DNA from 2 places in the Thioalbus denitrificans genome. Region 2 is predicted to be linked to the other one. Evidence: predicted binding sites of a transcription regulator. Region 2 holds the regulator's gene; the other holds the start of a gene.
What was found. Region 2 encodes FNR, which switches genes on or off when oxygen is low (the NO sensors DNR and NnrR bind a similar motif). Its sites were predicted from a motif close to TTGATNTANATCAA; they were not measured.

Region 1 (7,364 bases), on a different contig from region 2:
GGCATCCTGCCCGTGAAGAGCGGCCGGGTGGCCATGGAGGGCGCCGACCTGACCCGGGCCGAGAGCCACACCCACGTGCGCCACGGCATCGCCTACGTGCCCCAGGGCCGCATGATCTTCCCCACCCTGACGGTGGAGGAGAACATCCAGACCGGGCTGGAGAAGCAGGGCACCCGCGAGGTGCCCGAGAGCATCTACTCCCTCTTCCCGGTGCTGTTCGACATGCGCCACCGCAAGGGCGGAAACCTCTCGGGCGGCCAGCAGCAGCAGCTCGCCATCGCCCGCGCCCTGGTCACCGAACCGAAGGTGATCCTGCTGGACGAACCCACCGAGGGCATCCAGCCCTCCATCATCAAGGACATCGCCCGCACCCTGAACGAGATCAAGGCCATGCACGGCGTGTCCATCGTGGTCACCGAGCAGGTGCTGAGCTTCGCCCTGGCGGTGGCCGATCGCTTCCTGGTCATGGAGAAGGGCGCCGTCATCCACGAGGACACCCGCGCGGGCGTGGACGAGGCGCGCATCAAGCAGTTCCTGACCGTCTAGCCGCGGCCGGGCGTTCCCCGGAGCGCCCGCCCCGTACAACCCAGCCCCAGCAACACGATAGAGAACAGGAGCAGACCCATGAGACACGGAGACATCTCCTCCAGCAACGACACCGTCGGCGTGGCCGTCGTGAACTACAAGATGCCCCGGCTGCACACCAGGGCCGAGGTCCTGGACAACGCCCGCAGGATCGCCGACATGGTGGTGGGCATGAAGCAGGGCCTGCCGGGCATGGACCTGGTGATCTTCCCCGAGTACAGCACCCACGGGATCATGTACGACCCGAAGGAGATGTACGAGACCGCCTCCACCTGCCCGGGCGAGGAGACCGCCATCTTCTCCGAGGCGTGCCGCAAGGCCAGGACCTGGGGCGTGTTCTCCCTTACCGGCGAGCAGCACGAGGAGCACCCCAACAAGGCCCCCTACAACACCCTCATCCTCATCGACGACCAGGGCGAGATCGTGCAGAAGTACCGCAAGATCATGCCCTGGTGCCCCATCGAGGGCTGGTACCCCGGCGGCAAGACCTACGTCTCCGACGGCCCCAAGGGCATGAAGGTGAGCCTCATCATCTGCGACGACGGCAACTACCCGGAGATCTGGCGCGACTGCGCCATGAAGGGCGCCGAGCTCATCGTCCGCTGCCAGGGCTACATGTACCCGGCCAAGGACCAGCAGGTGATGGTGGCCAAGGCCATGGCCTGGATGAACAACAGCTACGTGGCCGTGGCCAACGCCACCGGCTTCGACGGCGTCTACTCCTACTTCGGCCACTCCGCCATCGTCGGCTTCGACGGCCGCACCCTGGGCGAATGCGGCGAGGAGGAGTATGGCATCCAGTACGCCGAGCTCTCCGTCTCCGCCATCCGCGACGCGCGCAAGACCTGGCAGAGCCAGAACCACCTGTTCAAGCTCCTGCACCGCGGCTACACCGGAACCATCAACTCGGGCGACAGCACCGAGGGCGTGGCGGAATGCCCCTACGAGTTCTACAGCACCTGGGTCAAGGATCCGGCCAAGGCCAAGGCGCAGGTGGAGGCCATCACCCGCACCACCGTGGGCACCTCCGAGTGCCCCATCGCCGGCATCCCCAACGATGCCGACGCCGGCAGCCACAAGTAGCACCCCGCCGGTGCCGGCCCCGCGGGGCCGGCACCCTCCCTTTCCGGACACAGCCCCACCGCCATGACCGACCGCGCCCCGCCGGTGCCCGAACCCATCGGGTGCGAGCCGACCCTGCGGCAGCTGCGCCGCCACCTGGGGCTCTACGTCACCGCCCTGTGGGGCACCCCGCGGGCCATCGCTCCCGTCGCTCCGGGGGGCATCGCTCCCTACCTCGAAGGCGAATCGATCCATCTGCCCGCAGTCTGGCCGGCGGGGCTGGGTCTGCCCGCCCTCCCCCTCTACCGCGCCGCCGCCGCCCATGCCGCCGCCCACCTGGCCGCGCCCTGCCCGCTGCAGTTGGGCGACCAGCTCAGGCCGCGCCAGCGCGCCATCATCGGCCTCGTGGAGGACGCCCGCGTGGAGGCGCTCGCCATCGCGCAGTTTCCTGGGCTGCGCCGGCTCTGGGCGAGCCTGCACCCGCGCTACCGGCCCGACAACGTCACCTTTCCCGCCCTGCTCTCGCGCCTCTCCCTGGCGCTGCTCGACCCGGCTCACCACGACGACAACCACTGGGTGGCCAAGGGCGTGCGCCTCTTCCGCGAGGCGCGTGGCCGACTGGACGATCCGTCGCTCGCCCGCGAGCTGGGCACCGCCCTGGCCCACGACATCGGCCAGATGCGCCTCGCCATGGACGAGGGTCATCCGCCGCTGCCGGCCCCCTACCGCGACGACCACCGCCACCTCTGGGCGCTGGAGCGCGAGCAGCTTGTGGGCGACGCCGATTCGGAGCCTCCACCCCGGCAGGAGACGCCGGGCAGCCGGATGGTGGAGTCGCCGGCGGGGGGCCGCGACCTCGCCTTCACCGAGGAGCCGGCACAGGGCCCCGGGCCCGAGGGCTTCCGGGTGCAACCGGTGACGGAGGACGCGCCGCTGGAGTACCTGCGCCGCTCGCCGAAGCGGACCGGCGAACCGGTGCTCCATCCCGAGTGGAACCACCGCACCGGCATCCTGCGCCCGCGCTGGTGCACGGTGCACGACCGCATCCCCGACGCGGGGCCACTGGCGCGCATCGACGCGCTGCTGGCACGCAACCGCTTCCTGCTGGGGCGGCTGCAGCGCCTCATCATGGCCCTGCGCCTGCAACGGCTGCAGCGCCAGCGCGGCCAGACCACCGGCGACGATCTGGATCTGAACGCCGCCCTGCGGGCGCTGGTGGAGATGCGCGCCGGCTTCGAACCCGACAGCCGCCTCTACATCCGTGCCGCCCCCTACCCCGAGGGCGATCTCTCCACCCTCCTCCTGCTGGATCTCTCCGAGTCGGCCAACACGCCGGTGATGGAAACCGGCGGCACCCTCCTCGACCTGACCCTGGAGGCCACCGTGCTGCTGGCCCACACCCTATCGGCGCTGCACGAACGCTTCGCCGTGCACGGCTTCGCCTCCAACGGCCGCCACGAGGTGCACTACCGGCGCTTCAAGGAGTTCGCCGACCCCTACGACGACACGTCCCGGGCGCGCCTGGCCGGCATGGCCGCCGGCTGGTCCACGCGCATGGGCGCGGCCCTGCGCCACGCGGGAGCGCAGTTGCAGGGGGAACCCACCTCCCACCGGCTGGTACTGGTGGTCACCGACGGCGAGCCATCCGACGTGGACGTGTTCGACCCGGACTACCTGGTGCAGGACGCCCGCAACGCCGTGCAGGCGCTGCGGGCCACGGGGATACAGACCTACTGCCTGAGCCTCGACCCCCGCGCCGACCGCTACGTGGGCACCATCTTCGGCCGCAACCACTACGGCGTCGTGGACCACGTGGCGCGGCTGCCGGAGCGGCTGACCGGGCTCTACCTGGCGCTGACGCGGCGGCGGTGAGTGTCACGCGCAAGAGGGATCTCACCGTCGGCGCAATGCACGGCAGGAATCGACCACCTCCATGCCGGGACGGCAGGCGATGGGATGGGATGCGGCCGCCAGGTGTACCCGTGCTGCGCATCGGAGCATGAAATCCATCCGGGCAGCCGATCATCCTGGCCGCCCACCGGCTTGACCCGCCTCAAGGCCATGCCGGCCGGCCGCCGGTACGCTCACCCTCGGGCAACCGGAGGCCGGTCATGGTCGATGCGACGCTGGACCCCGTGCGAGCCGAACCCGCCGCGGGGCGTTTCCCGGGCAACATGGCGATCTGGGTCGGCATCACCTGTGAATTCGTCGAATTCGGCGTGCTGTTCGCCGTCTACTTCGTCGCCCGCGCCCACTTCCCCGAGGCGTTTCACGCCGGCCCCGGCCGGCTCTCGACCACGGCCGGCGCCGCCATCACCCTGCTGATGGTGACCAGCAGCTACTGCATCGCCTGTTCCGTGAGCGCCATGCGCCGCGACCGGCGGCGGCAGGCCCTCCTGTGGCTCTGCGCCGCGCTGGCGGTGGCCCTCGGCTACCCGCTGGTAAAGTACCTGGAGGTGGGCCGGAACCTGGCCCAGGGGCTGGACGGAGGCGCCGGGATTTTCATCACCGTCTACTACTACCTGACCATCAATCACCTGGTGCACGCCACCTGGGGGATCCTCGGCATCCTCTTCGTCCTCGGACGCCTCGCCTTCGGCGCCTACAGCGCGGAAAACCACGCCGGACTGGAAGCGCTCGGCAGCTACTGGCACGCCACCGACATGATCTGGCTGGTCCTGTTCACCCTCTTCTACCTGCTGGCCTGAACACCATGAGCGCCCGGACCGACAGCCTCCCCTCCCTGACCCGCGCCTGGCTGATCCTGGTGGCCCTCACCCTCGCCAGCATCGCCCTCGGCAAGTGGAGCGCCGCCATTCCCTGGCTGCCCCTGCTGATGGCCGTCGTCATCTGGATCAAGTGCGCCATCATCGCCGACCGCTTCATCGAGGCGGACCGGGCGCACCCCTTCGTCCGCCGCGTGGTGCGGGTATTCATCGCCCTGGCGCCGATCGCCCTGATCCTCGTCACCCTGTTCGGTCCCGGGATCGCGCGTTTGCTGACCCTGAAGTAGGCGCATCCGGTCCCATCGCCGGCAACTGGCGCGCTCCGGGGTCGGACCTGGACAAGCATCTGTTTGCACAGCCGAATGCCCCTGACATGGCACAGCCGAATGCCCCTGACATGGGAGCCAGCCCATCTTGCGATGGCCGACTTCACCCCCCACCGCTCGTGTCTCTGGACGCGCGGTGGCGATTGGGATTCGCCAGGGCTGCCGATTCCTTCCCGGGATCGCCTTTCCGAACCGGAAATACCGACGATTCATGGAATTGTTGCCTTATTAATCCGCATGTTGCGCAGGTCCGACCCGTTGGCCGGGACCCGTTGAATGGGCTTGCTCTCGGGCGGGGGATGAGCTAGGTTGTTGATTAGAGGCCGACCAAAGCATCATACGAAGCCAAGGAGTCAAGCAGCAAAGGAGGAACAGGGATGTTGTGGTGGCCAAAGGCGATCTATGAATCTCTGCCCGCCAGCTATCTCGTGGCGGGTCTCACCAGTCTTTACGAGTTACCCAAACCGCTGGCCTTGTGGCCCGGATGCACATTCCTGTGCGCGGGTGCCCTGGCGATCTTCATGCGCGTCCAGTACCGGAATCGTCGCCGGCTGTCGCTGAGCAGCGATGAGCTCAGGCATGTCCACCGCCAGCAGCGGATGGTGGACAGGAGGGCCGAGGCCGCGCTGAAGGAGTTCGAGTTCAGCCAGTCACACGGCGCACAGCGCCGGCTCACCAGGCACGACATTCCCGACAAACGCTGAGCCTCCCACGGGGCCGGAATGCATCGAACACGTACGGGAACGGTGCCGCGTCTTTCATCCCTCCCCACTTGACCTGGTGGCGCGCAGGGAGCGGGCCTGGCCAGGCCGCTGTCAACCGGCCAAGCTGCCCCTGACCCGGGCGTCGCTCCAGTCCCACGGAACCGCGTTTACGCCCCAACCTCCTGCGCGACCGGATGGGCGGCGGCCTACAGCCGCGGCCCGCCCCGGCGGTGCTTCACCCGCGAGAGCAGGGTCTTGCACTCCACGCTGAGGATGTGGGGGCGGGAGAAGATGTGGCGGCTGGTGAAGCGGTCGAGGGCCTCGAAGTCCTCGGTCAGGGTGTGGATGTGCAGGCTCTGCAGGTCGCTCATGATGTAGAGGCTCACCACCTCCGGCAGTCCGGCCAGTTCCCGGGCCACCGACTCGATGGCCACCGGCGCCACCTTCACGTCCACGAAGGCCGAGAGGGTCTTGCCGGTCTTCTCCGGGTTGATGACGGCGGTGAACTGCTCGATGATGCCGTCCTCCTGCAGGCGCCTGACCCGTTCGCGCACGTGGGCGCGGGAGACGCCCAGTTCGCGGGCGATGTCGGCGTAGGCCATGCGGCCGTTCTTGATCAGCAGGCTGACGATGCGGGTGTCGGTATTGTTCATTGGGCTCCGTCCAGTCGGTCGTGGGGCCTTTCCAGGCCCGGTCCCGGACGCAATGCAAGATCGGTGCTCACCCCCCCTTTCCCCGATGACGCGGTTTTCATGGGCCCGGCGACGAGCCCGACGCCTCGGAATGGTGCCGTTCGCACCATTTTGAGGCAGCCAATCGCGCCTGGGGCCCCTGACAAACGGCAATGGACCGGACGACTGGGATCAGCGCCGTGAGCAAATCGGATTCATTTGCCTGACAAACGGAATGCCACGGCGTCGGGAAACCCATCCCGGTTGACATTCGCAACATGGTGCACCCCACACCATCCTGGTGCGGCTCCCGGCGCCCGTTCCGGTCCCGGCACCCGGTGGAAATCCAACTTTCCCTTTAAAACAGTCGCTTGAAAGTTCCTTGCCCGGTTGGCACAGGCCTTGCTCTCCCGGTTTCAGCCCCGGTTGACATCCGTCCGATGCGGCCGGGTTCCGAACCCGACACAGACAGGAGCAGCGCCATGACCCTCAAGCGACGCGATTTCCTCAAGGCCGGCATGGCCGGCGCACTGGCCGGCGCCGCCACGATGGCCCCCGCCATCGTCCGCGCGGAGTCGAAGCAGAAATTCCGCTGGAAGATGACCAACGCCTACGGACCGGGCGCCCCCTTCTACACCGTCGGCCCCGGCAGCGCCACGGACTTCTGCAAGATGGTGGAGACCATGTCCGGCGGCCGGCTGAAGATCAAGCACTACGCCGCCGGCGAGCTGATCCCGGCCCTGGAGGGCTTCGACGCCGTCTCCCAGGGCACGGTGGAGATGAACTGGGGCAACGCCTACTTCTGGGCCGGCAAGACCTTCCCCGCCCAGTACTTCACCACGGTGCCCTTCGGCATGAACTTCCAGGGCATGAACGCCTGGATCCGCCACGGCGGCGGCCAGGAGCTGTGGGACGAGGTCTACGCCCCCTTCAACGTCATCGGCATGCCCGCCGGCAACACCGGCGTGCAGATGACCGGCTGGTTCCGCGAGCCGGTGGAGAAGATCGAGGACTTCAACGGCCTGCGCATGCGCATCCCGGGACTGGCCGGCAAGGTCTACGAGACCCTGGGGGTGAGCGTGAAGCTGCTGCCCGGCGGCGAGATCTTCCCGGCGCTGGAGCGCGGCGTCATCGACGCGGCGGAGTTCGTCGGCCCCTACCAGGACCGCCGCATGGGGCTGCACAAGGCGGCCAGGTACTACTACACCACCGGCTGGTCGGAGCCCTCCAACACCACCGAGCTGCTCGTGAACAAGGAAGCCTGGGCGGGCCTGCCCGAGGACCTGCAGG
Region 2 (7,364 bases):
GGGAAAAAGGGCGCCGGGCCGGCAGGTGAGCAGGCCCCGGCCACCGGCGAGGAGCAGCTCTCCCTGGCGCGGACCGACTACCAGCTCTACGAGGCGCTGAACCTGCTGAAGGGGCTGAACATCCTCGAGCAGCGCCGCCGCTGAGGCGATGCCGCGGGCCCGCCTGCCGCTGCTGCTGTGCCTGCTGCTGTCGCTGGTGCAGGCGGCAGCGGCCGGCGAGGCGCGCATCGCGCTCATCATCGATGATCTCGGCAACGACCGGGCCGCCGGCCTGCGGGCGGTGGCCCTGCCCGGTCCGGTGACCCTGGCGATCCTGCCCCGGACCCCCCACGGGGCGCGCCTGGCCCGCGCGGCCCACGAGCGCGGCAAGGGGGTGATGCTGCACCTGCCGCTGGAGGCGCTCGGCGGCGCGCCGCTGGGCCCCGGCGGCATCGGTCTGCACATGGACCGGTACCAGTTCCTGCGCACCCTGCGCGAGGATCTGGTCAGCGTGCCCCATGCCCGGGGTGTCAACAACCACATGGGCAGCCTGCTTACCCGCCATCCCGGGGCGATGGCCTGGCTCATGCGGGCCCTGCGCGCCTACGGGCTCTATTTCGTCGACTCCCGCACCACGCCCGCCACCGTCGCCGCGCAACTCGCCGCGGAGATCGGGGTCCCGTACCGGCAGCGGGATGTGTTCCTGGACCATGACCCGGAGCCGGCGGCCGTGGCGGCGGAGTTCGAGCGCCTGATCGCCCGGGCCCGGCAGCAGGGCAGCGCGGTGGGTATCGGCCACCCGCACCCGGTCACGCTGGCCTACCTGGAGCGGGTGCTGCCGCAGCTGCGCGCGCGGGGGGTGGAGCTGGTGCCGGTGACGGAGATCCTGGAGCCCTCCACGCGACCTGGTCCGCCCGAACTGCCGTGGGTTGCCGCCGGTCGGCCCGCCGACTGAGCGATTGTCGCGGTCCGCGCCGGTCAGTCAATGATTGCTGTCGACCATGGACGAGAGGAGGTTCTCAACATGCCAAGCGTTCTGATTCCCCTGGCGCCGGGCTTCGAGGAGATCGAGGCGGTCACGGTGGTGGACCTGTTGCGCCGGGCCGCCATCGAGGTGGTCACGGCGGGGCTCGCGCCCGGGCCGGTCACGGCGAGCCGGGGCACGGTGGTGGTGCCCGACGCGGAACTGGACACGGTGCTGGAGCGGGAATTCGACATGCTGGTCCTGCCCGGCGGGCTGCCGGGTGCGGATCACCTGGACCGCGATCCGCGGGTGCGGGAGCTGGTGGGACGGATGGCCGAGAGCGGACGCTATACCGCCGCCATCTGCGCCGCGCCCAAGGTGCTGGCCAGCGCGGGGCTGCTGTCCGGCCGCCGCGCCACCGCCTTCCCCGGGGTGCTGGAGCGGCTCGACCTGCCCGACGTGGCGCTCGAGGCGGCCGCAGTGGTGGTGGACGGGAAGGTGGTCACCTCCCGGGGGCCCGGCACCGCCATGGACTTCGCCCTCGCCCTCATTGAGCTGCTCGCCGATCGCGCCACCCGCGAGCAGGTGGAGGCGGCGTTGCAGAGGCCATAGGGCAGTTGCCAGTGACCAGTGATTGTGTGGCCGAAGCCCTCTACTGGCTACCGGAAACTGGCAACTGATCACTTGCTCACTTACAGCCGGACTTCGATGCCGCGCTCGGCCATGCGGCGCTTGGCCTCTTCGATGGTGTGCTCGGCGAAGTGGAAGATGCTGGCGGCGAGCACGGCGTCGGCCTTGCCCTCCAGCACGCCCTCGGCCAGGTGATCCAGGTTGCCCACGCCGCCGGAGGCGATGACCGGCACGCTCACCGCTTCGCAGATGGCCCGGGTGAGCGCCAGGTCGAAGCCGCTGCGGGTGCCGTCGCGGTCCATGCTGGTGAGCAGGATTTCCCCCGCCCCCAGGGCCACCATGCGCCGCGCCCACTCCACCGCGTCGATGCCGGTGGGCTTGCGGCCGCCGTGGGTGAAGATCTCCCAGCGCGGCGGCTCGTCCGCGCCGCTGACCTGCTTGGCGTCGATGGCCACCACGATGCACTGGGAGCCGAAGCGCGCGGCGGCCTCGCCCACGAACCCGGGGTTGAAGACCGCGGCGGTGTTGATGGCCACCTTGTCGGCGCCGGCGTTGAGCATGCGCCGGATGTCGGCCACGGTGCGGATACCGCCGCCCACGGTGAGGGGGATGAAGACCTGGCTCGCCACCTGCTCCACCACGTGCACCATGGTCTCGCGGTCATCGGAGCTGGCGGTGATGTCCAGGAAGGTGAGCTCGTCGGCCCCTTCCGTGTCGTAGCGGCGGGCGATCTCCACCGGGTCGCCGGCGTCGCGGATATCGACGAACTTCACGCCCTTGACGACCCGGCCGTTGTCCACGTCCAGGCACGGGATGATGCGCTTGGCGAGTCCCATGACGTCAGGCCGCCGGGGGTGCGGCGGGGCCGAGCTCGTCGGCCAGGCGCTGGGCCTCGCCGAGGTCGAGGGTGCCCTCGTAGAGGGCCCGGCCGGTGATGGCGCCGATGATGCCGGGCTCGCCGGTCTCGCACAGGGCGCGGATGTCCTCCAGGCTGCTGATGCCGCCGGAGGCGATGACGGGGATGTTGACCGACTGCGCCAGCTTGACGGTCGCCTCCACGTTGACGCCGCTCAGCATGCCGTCGCGGCCGATGTCGGTGTAGACGATGGCCTCCACGCCGTCCTTCTCGAACCGCTGGGCCAGGTCGATGACATCGTGGCGCGAGAGCTTCGACCAGCCGTCGATGGCCACCTTCCCCTCCTTGGCGTCGAGGCCGACGATGATGTGGCCCGGGAACTCGAGGCAGATGTCGGAGATGAAGTGGGGGGCGTTGATGGCCTTGGTGCCGATGATGGCATAGCTCACGCCGGCATCCAGGTAGGTCTGGATGGTGTCCTCGTCGCGGATGCCGCCGCCCACCTGGATGGGCAGCTCGGGAAAGGCTTCGGCAATGCGGTGGATGATCTCGGCGTTGACCGGGCGTCCGGCGAAGGCGCCGTCGAGGTCGACGATGTGCAGGCGCCGGGCGCCGGCCTCCACCCAGCGGCCGGCGACGGCGACGGGATCCGCGGAGAATATGGTCTCGTCCTCCATGCGCCCCTGGCGCAGGCGCACGCATTTGCCTTCCTTCAGGTCGATGGCGGGAATTACCAGCATGGAACGTCCATCCTCGTTCGGGTCTCGGGTTGTCTGTCCGGCCTGTTGTCCGTCGCTCCGGCGGCCGGTTGCCGGCGCGGCTCAGTCCGTCCCGTCCCAGGCCAGGAAGTTCGCCAGCAGTTGCAGTCCTGCCTGCTGGCTCTTCTCCGGGTGGAACTGGACGGCGAAGAGGTTGTCCCGGGCCACCGCCGCGGTGAAGCGCAGCCCGTACTCGGTGCTGGCCGCGCTGAGCGCCGCGTCGGCGGGATCCACGTAGTAGCTGTGCACGAAGTAGAAGCGCGTGTCCTGGGCGATTCCGTTCCACAGCGGGTGCGGCCGGGTCTGCCGCACCTGGTTCCAGCCCATGTGGGGGATCTTCAGCCGCTCCCCGCTGCGGGGATCGGAGAGCCGCTCACCGAAGTACCGGACCGCGCCGGGCAGAACGCCGAGGCAGGGCGTGCCGCCGTTCTCCTCGCTGTGTTCAAGGAGCACCTGCATGCCCATGCAGATGCCGAGGAAGGGCTTGCCGGCGGCCGCCTCGCGGACCACATCCTCCAGGCCGCGGGACCGGATCTCCTCCATGCAGTCGCGGGCGGCGCCCACCCCGGGGAAGACCACGCGATCGGCGGAGAGAATCTCCTGCTCCACGTCCGTGACCCGCACGCGGGTTCCCGCCGGGGCCATGTGCTCCAGGGCCTTGGATACCGAGCGCAGGTTGCCCATGCCGTAATCGATTACCGCGACGCTGCTCATGCCGTACTGTACCGTGGCTGTGGTCGGAAGAAGGGTTCAGAGAACGCCCTTGGTGGAGGGGATGCCCTGGGCCCGGGGATCGGGTTCCGCGGCCATGCGCAGCGCCCGGCCGAGGGCCTTGAACAGGGTCTCCGCCACATGGTGGGCGTTGCTGCCGCGCAGGGCATCGAGGTGCAGGGTGATGCGGGCGTGGTTGACCAGCCCCTGGAAGAACTCCCGGAACAGGTCCACGTCGAAATCGCCGATGCGCGCGCGCGGGTACTCCACGTGGTACTCCAGGCCGGGACGGCCGGAGAAGTCCACCACCACCCGCGAGAGCGCCTCGTCCAGGGGCACATAGGCATGTCCGTAGCGGCGGATGCCGCGCTTGTCGCCCAGGGCCTGGGCCAAGGCCTGGCCGAGGGTGATGCCGATATCCTCCACCGTGTGGTGGGCATCGATGTGCAGGTCGCCGCGGGCCTCGATTTCGATATCGATGAGCCCGTGCCGCGCCACCTGATCGAGCATGTGGTCGAGGAACGGGATGCCGGTATCGATGCGGGCCGTGCCCGTGCCGTCCAGGTCGATGCTGACGGTGACCTGGGTTTCCAGGGTCTCGCGGTTGATGCGGGCGTTGCGCTGGGTCATGGTGCCGGGTACGCATTCGGATTGCACAAGCCTTATAGGATACCCTCAAGGCCGGCGGGCGTGAACCGCATTCGGATCACCGCTGGGGAGGTCCGGCGCGGTCGGATGAAGACTATGATTGATCCACATCAATAATCGGCACCATAATAAGGTAATACGGTGATTTATGGGCACGGCTCAGGACCTCGAGGTATCGATGGCCGGCAATGTGAAACTCAGTGTGGCAGGCCCCGGCGGCGCGGCGGTGGCTGACAAGCGTATCGCCTGTCAGGACTGCACCCTGTTCCAGCTCTGCCTGCCGCTGGGTATCGGCGAGGACGAGCTGGCCCTGCTGGACGAGGTGATCACCGCCCGGCGTTCGCTCAAGCGGGGTGAAATGCTGTTCCGCGGCGGCGCGCCGTTCCATGCCATCTACGCGGTACGCTCGGGATCGCTGAAGACCTATACCATCATGCAGGACGGCCGCGAGCAGGTGACCGGCTTCTACCTGCCGGGGGAGCTGGTGGCGCTGGACGCCATCAGCCTCGGTCGCCACCCGAGCTCGGCCAAGGCCCTGGAGAGCTCGAGCATCTGCGAATTCTCCTTCCAGGATTTCGAGCGCATGGGCGCCCGGGTGCCGGGCCTGCAGCGGCAGATGCTGCGGGTCATGAGCCGGGAGCTGCTCAACGACGAGCTGCTGCTGCTGCTGCTCGGCAAGAAGAGCGCCGAGGAGCGCCTGGCGGCATTCCTGCTCTCCCTGGCCATCCGCTTCCGCCAACGCGGCTTCTCCGCCACCGACTACAACCTGAGCATGTCCCGCAGCGACATCGGGAACTATCTCGGGCTGGCGGTGGAGACGGTCAGCCGCCTGTTCACACGCTTCCAGCAGGATGGCCTGCTGCGCGTGGAGCGGCGCCGAATCCGCATCCACGATATCGACCGTCTGTCCCTGCTGGCCGGGGACACGGCCCTTTCCGGCAGTCAGCGCATCGACAGTGCGGAGGTGCCGCAGAGCGAGCGCTGAGTGCCTGGTTTCAACCCGCAACCCGGATCCCGTCATGCCAGAACAGTGTTCACCAACCCCTGCAGGGAAGCACGGGACCAAGACCGAGGTCGCCTGCGAAGAGTGCGGGCTGTTCGGCTTCCTGCGTCTGCTCACCGTCATCGATCCCCAGGGCGAGCGCTCCGAACCCCTGGCGGGCGTCCTCTCCCGGCGCACGCGCATTCCCAAGGGTGAAACCCTCTATCGCCACGGTCAGCAGCTTCAGGCCGTCTACGCGGTCAAGTCCGGCGCCTTCAAGAGCTACACGCTGCTGGACACGGGCGAGGAACAGGTCACGTCATTCCACTTTCCCGGAGAGCTGATCGGGCTTGACGCCCTGAAGGGCAACCGCCATCAGTACACCGTGAAGGCGCTGGAGGACAGCAGCGTCTGCCAGCTGCAGTTCCGCGAACTCGAGCGTTCCGGCGTGCGCCTCGCGGAGTTCCGCGAGCAGATGATCAAGGCCATGAGCGAGAAGATCGGAGAGCAGTCCCGTCTGCTGCTGGTCTCCTCCCGTCCCTCGGCCGAGGAGCGCCTGGCCGCCTTCGTTCTCAACGTCTCCCGCCGCCTCGAAGTGCGCGGCTTCCCCTCCGAGGCTTTCCGTCTCGCCATGTCGCGCCAGGACATCGCCAGCTACCTCGGCCTGGCGGTGGAAACGGTGAGCCGGATGTTCAAGCGCTTCCAGGCCGAGGGGCTGCTCTCGGTCAGCGGCAAGCAGTTGCGGATTCTCAACCGGACCGCTCTCCAGTTGCTGGCAAAGGTTCGCGACTGATTCTGGAATATCAAATAAAACAATAGGATGTATTGATTCAGCGGAGGCGCCCCCGGGGCGCCTCCGACCCCACCTTCCCGCCCCCGGGTACAACTTGCGACCGATCAGTCGAAACATTGACAAAGATCAATGTTCACGTATCGTTGTCCGCTAATATGGCATCCAGTGCCAACTTCCGTGCACGAAATGGACGGTTGCCGACCGTCCTCGGCAGGCCGACTGGAAACAATTCGCGCCTGTGCTAAATCATTACAGAATGTGGGTGAAGGGGCGGGGGTGTGTGCGCCCTGGAATTTCGATACCCACGCGGCCGGAGTCGGGGAGGGCTGGTCAGGCCGCAGCAGGAGCCCGTAGGAAATCTGCGCAATTTGCACACACTCTAAGAAACGAGGAGAACAACCGTGGTGGAAGCGACAGTGGAGCAAAAGTACAACTTTGACGTTGTACGATGGTTCACCGTCATGGCGGTGGTGTACCTGGTGGTGGGCGCCCTGGTGGGCGTCTATATCGCATCGGAGCTGGCCTGGCCGGTGCTCAACCTGGACAATCCCTGGTTGAGCTTCGGGCGTCTGCGTCCGCTGCACACCAACGCCGTGATTTTTGCCTTTGGCGGCTGCGTTCTGATGGCCACCGGTTTCTACAGCGTGCAGCGCACCTGCGGCGTACGCGTGTGGAGCGACAAGATGGCCTGGTTCACCTTCTGGGGCTGGAACACCATCATCGTGCTGGCGGTGGTCACCCTGCCGCTGGGCCTGACCCAGGGCAAGGAGTACGCCGAGCTCGAGTGGCCCATCGACATCCTCATCGCCGTGGTGTGGCTGTCCTTCCTGGCCAACTTCGTCATGACCCTGGCGGTGCGGAAGACCTCGCACATCTACGTGTCCAACTGGTTCTACCTGGGCATGCTGGTGATGATCACCTACCTGCACGTGGTCAACAGCCTCGCCATCCCGGTGGGCCTGTTCACCTCCTACTCCCTCTTCTCCGGGGTGCAGGACGGCATGATCCAGTGGTGGTGGGGTCACAACGCGGTGGGCTTCTAC

Region 1: DFQ59_RS09255 (cytochrome c oxidase subunit 3 family protein) is a predicted target of FNR. The motif match lies at 3,691-3,704, and genes of this name have one in related genera.

The regions. Positions count from the first base shown of each region.
Region 1 is NZ_QPJY01000003.1:203,083-210,446, forward strand. It holds gene urtE (urea ABC transporter ATP-binding subunit UrtE) at 1-546, shown strand, start outside; gene DFQ59_RS09245 (aliphatic amidase) at 625-1,668, shown strand; gene DFQ59_RS09250 (nitric oxide reductase activation protein NorD) at 1,732-3,519, shown strand; gene DFQ59_RS09255 (cytochrome c oxidase subunit 3 family protein) at 3,759-4,355, shown strand; gene DFQ59_RS09260 (hypothetical protein) at 4,361-4,660, shown strand; gene DFQ59_RS09265 (hypothetical protein) at 5,077-5,403, shown strand; gene DFQ59_RS09270 (Lrp/AsnC family transcriptional regulator) at 5,610-6,056, opposite strand; gene DFQ59_RS09275 (TRAP transporter substrate-binding protein) at 6,557-7,364, shown strand, end outside.
Region 2 is NZ_QPJY01000001.1:583,818-591,181, forward strand. It holds gene DFQ59_RS02760 (S41 family peptidase) at 1-144, shown strand, start outside; gene DFQ59_RS02765 (divergent polysaccharide deacetylase family protein) at 149-934, shown strand; gene DFQ59_RS02770 (DJ-1 family glyoxalase III) at 1,004-1,555, shown strand; gene hisF (imidazole glycerol phosphate synthase subunit HisF) at 1,636-2,409, opposite strand; gene hisA (1-(5-phosphoribosyl)-5-[(5-phosphoribosylamino)methylideneamino]imidazole-4-carboxamide isomerase) at 2,414-3,169, opposite strand; gene hisH (imidazole glycerol phosphate synthase subunit HisH) at 3,251-3,901, opposite strand; gene hisB (imidazoleglycerol-phosphate dehydratase HisB) at 3,938-4,528, opposite strand; gene fnr (fumarate/nitrate reduction transcriptional regulator Fnr) at 4,773-5,531, shown strand; gene DFQ59_RS02800 (helix-turn-helix domain-containing protein) at 5,566-6,321, shown strand; gene ccoN (cytochrome-c oxidase, cbb3-type subunit I) at 6,726-7,364, shown strand, end outside.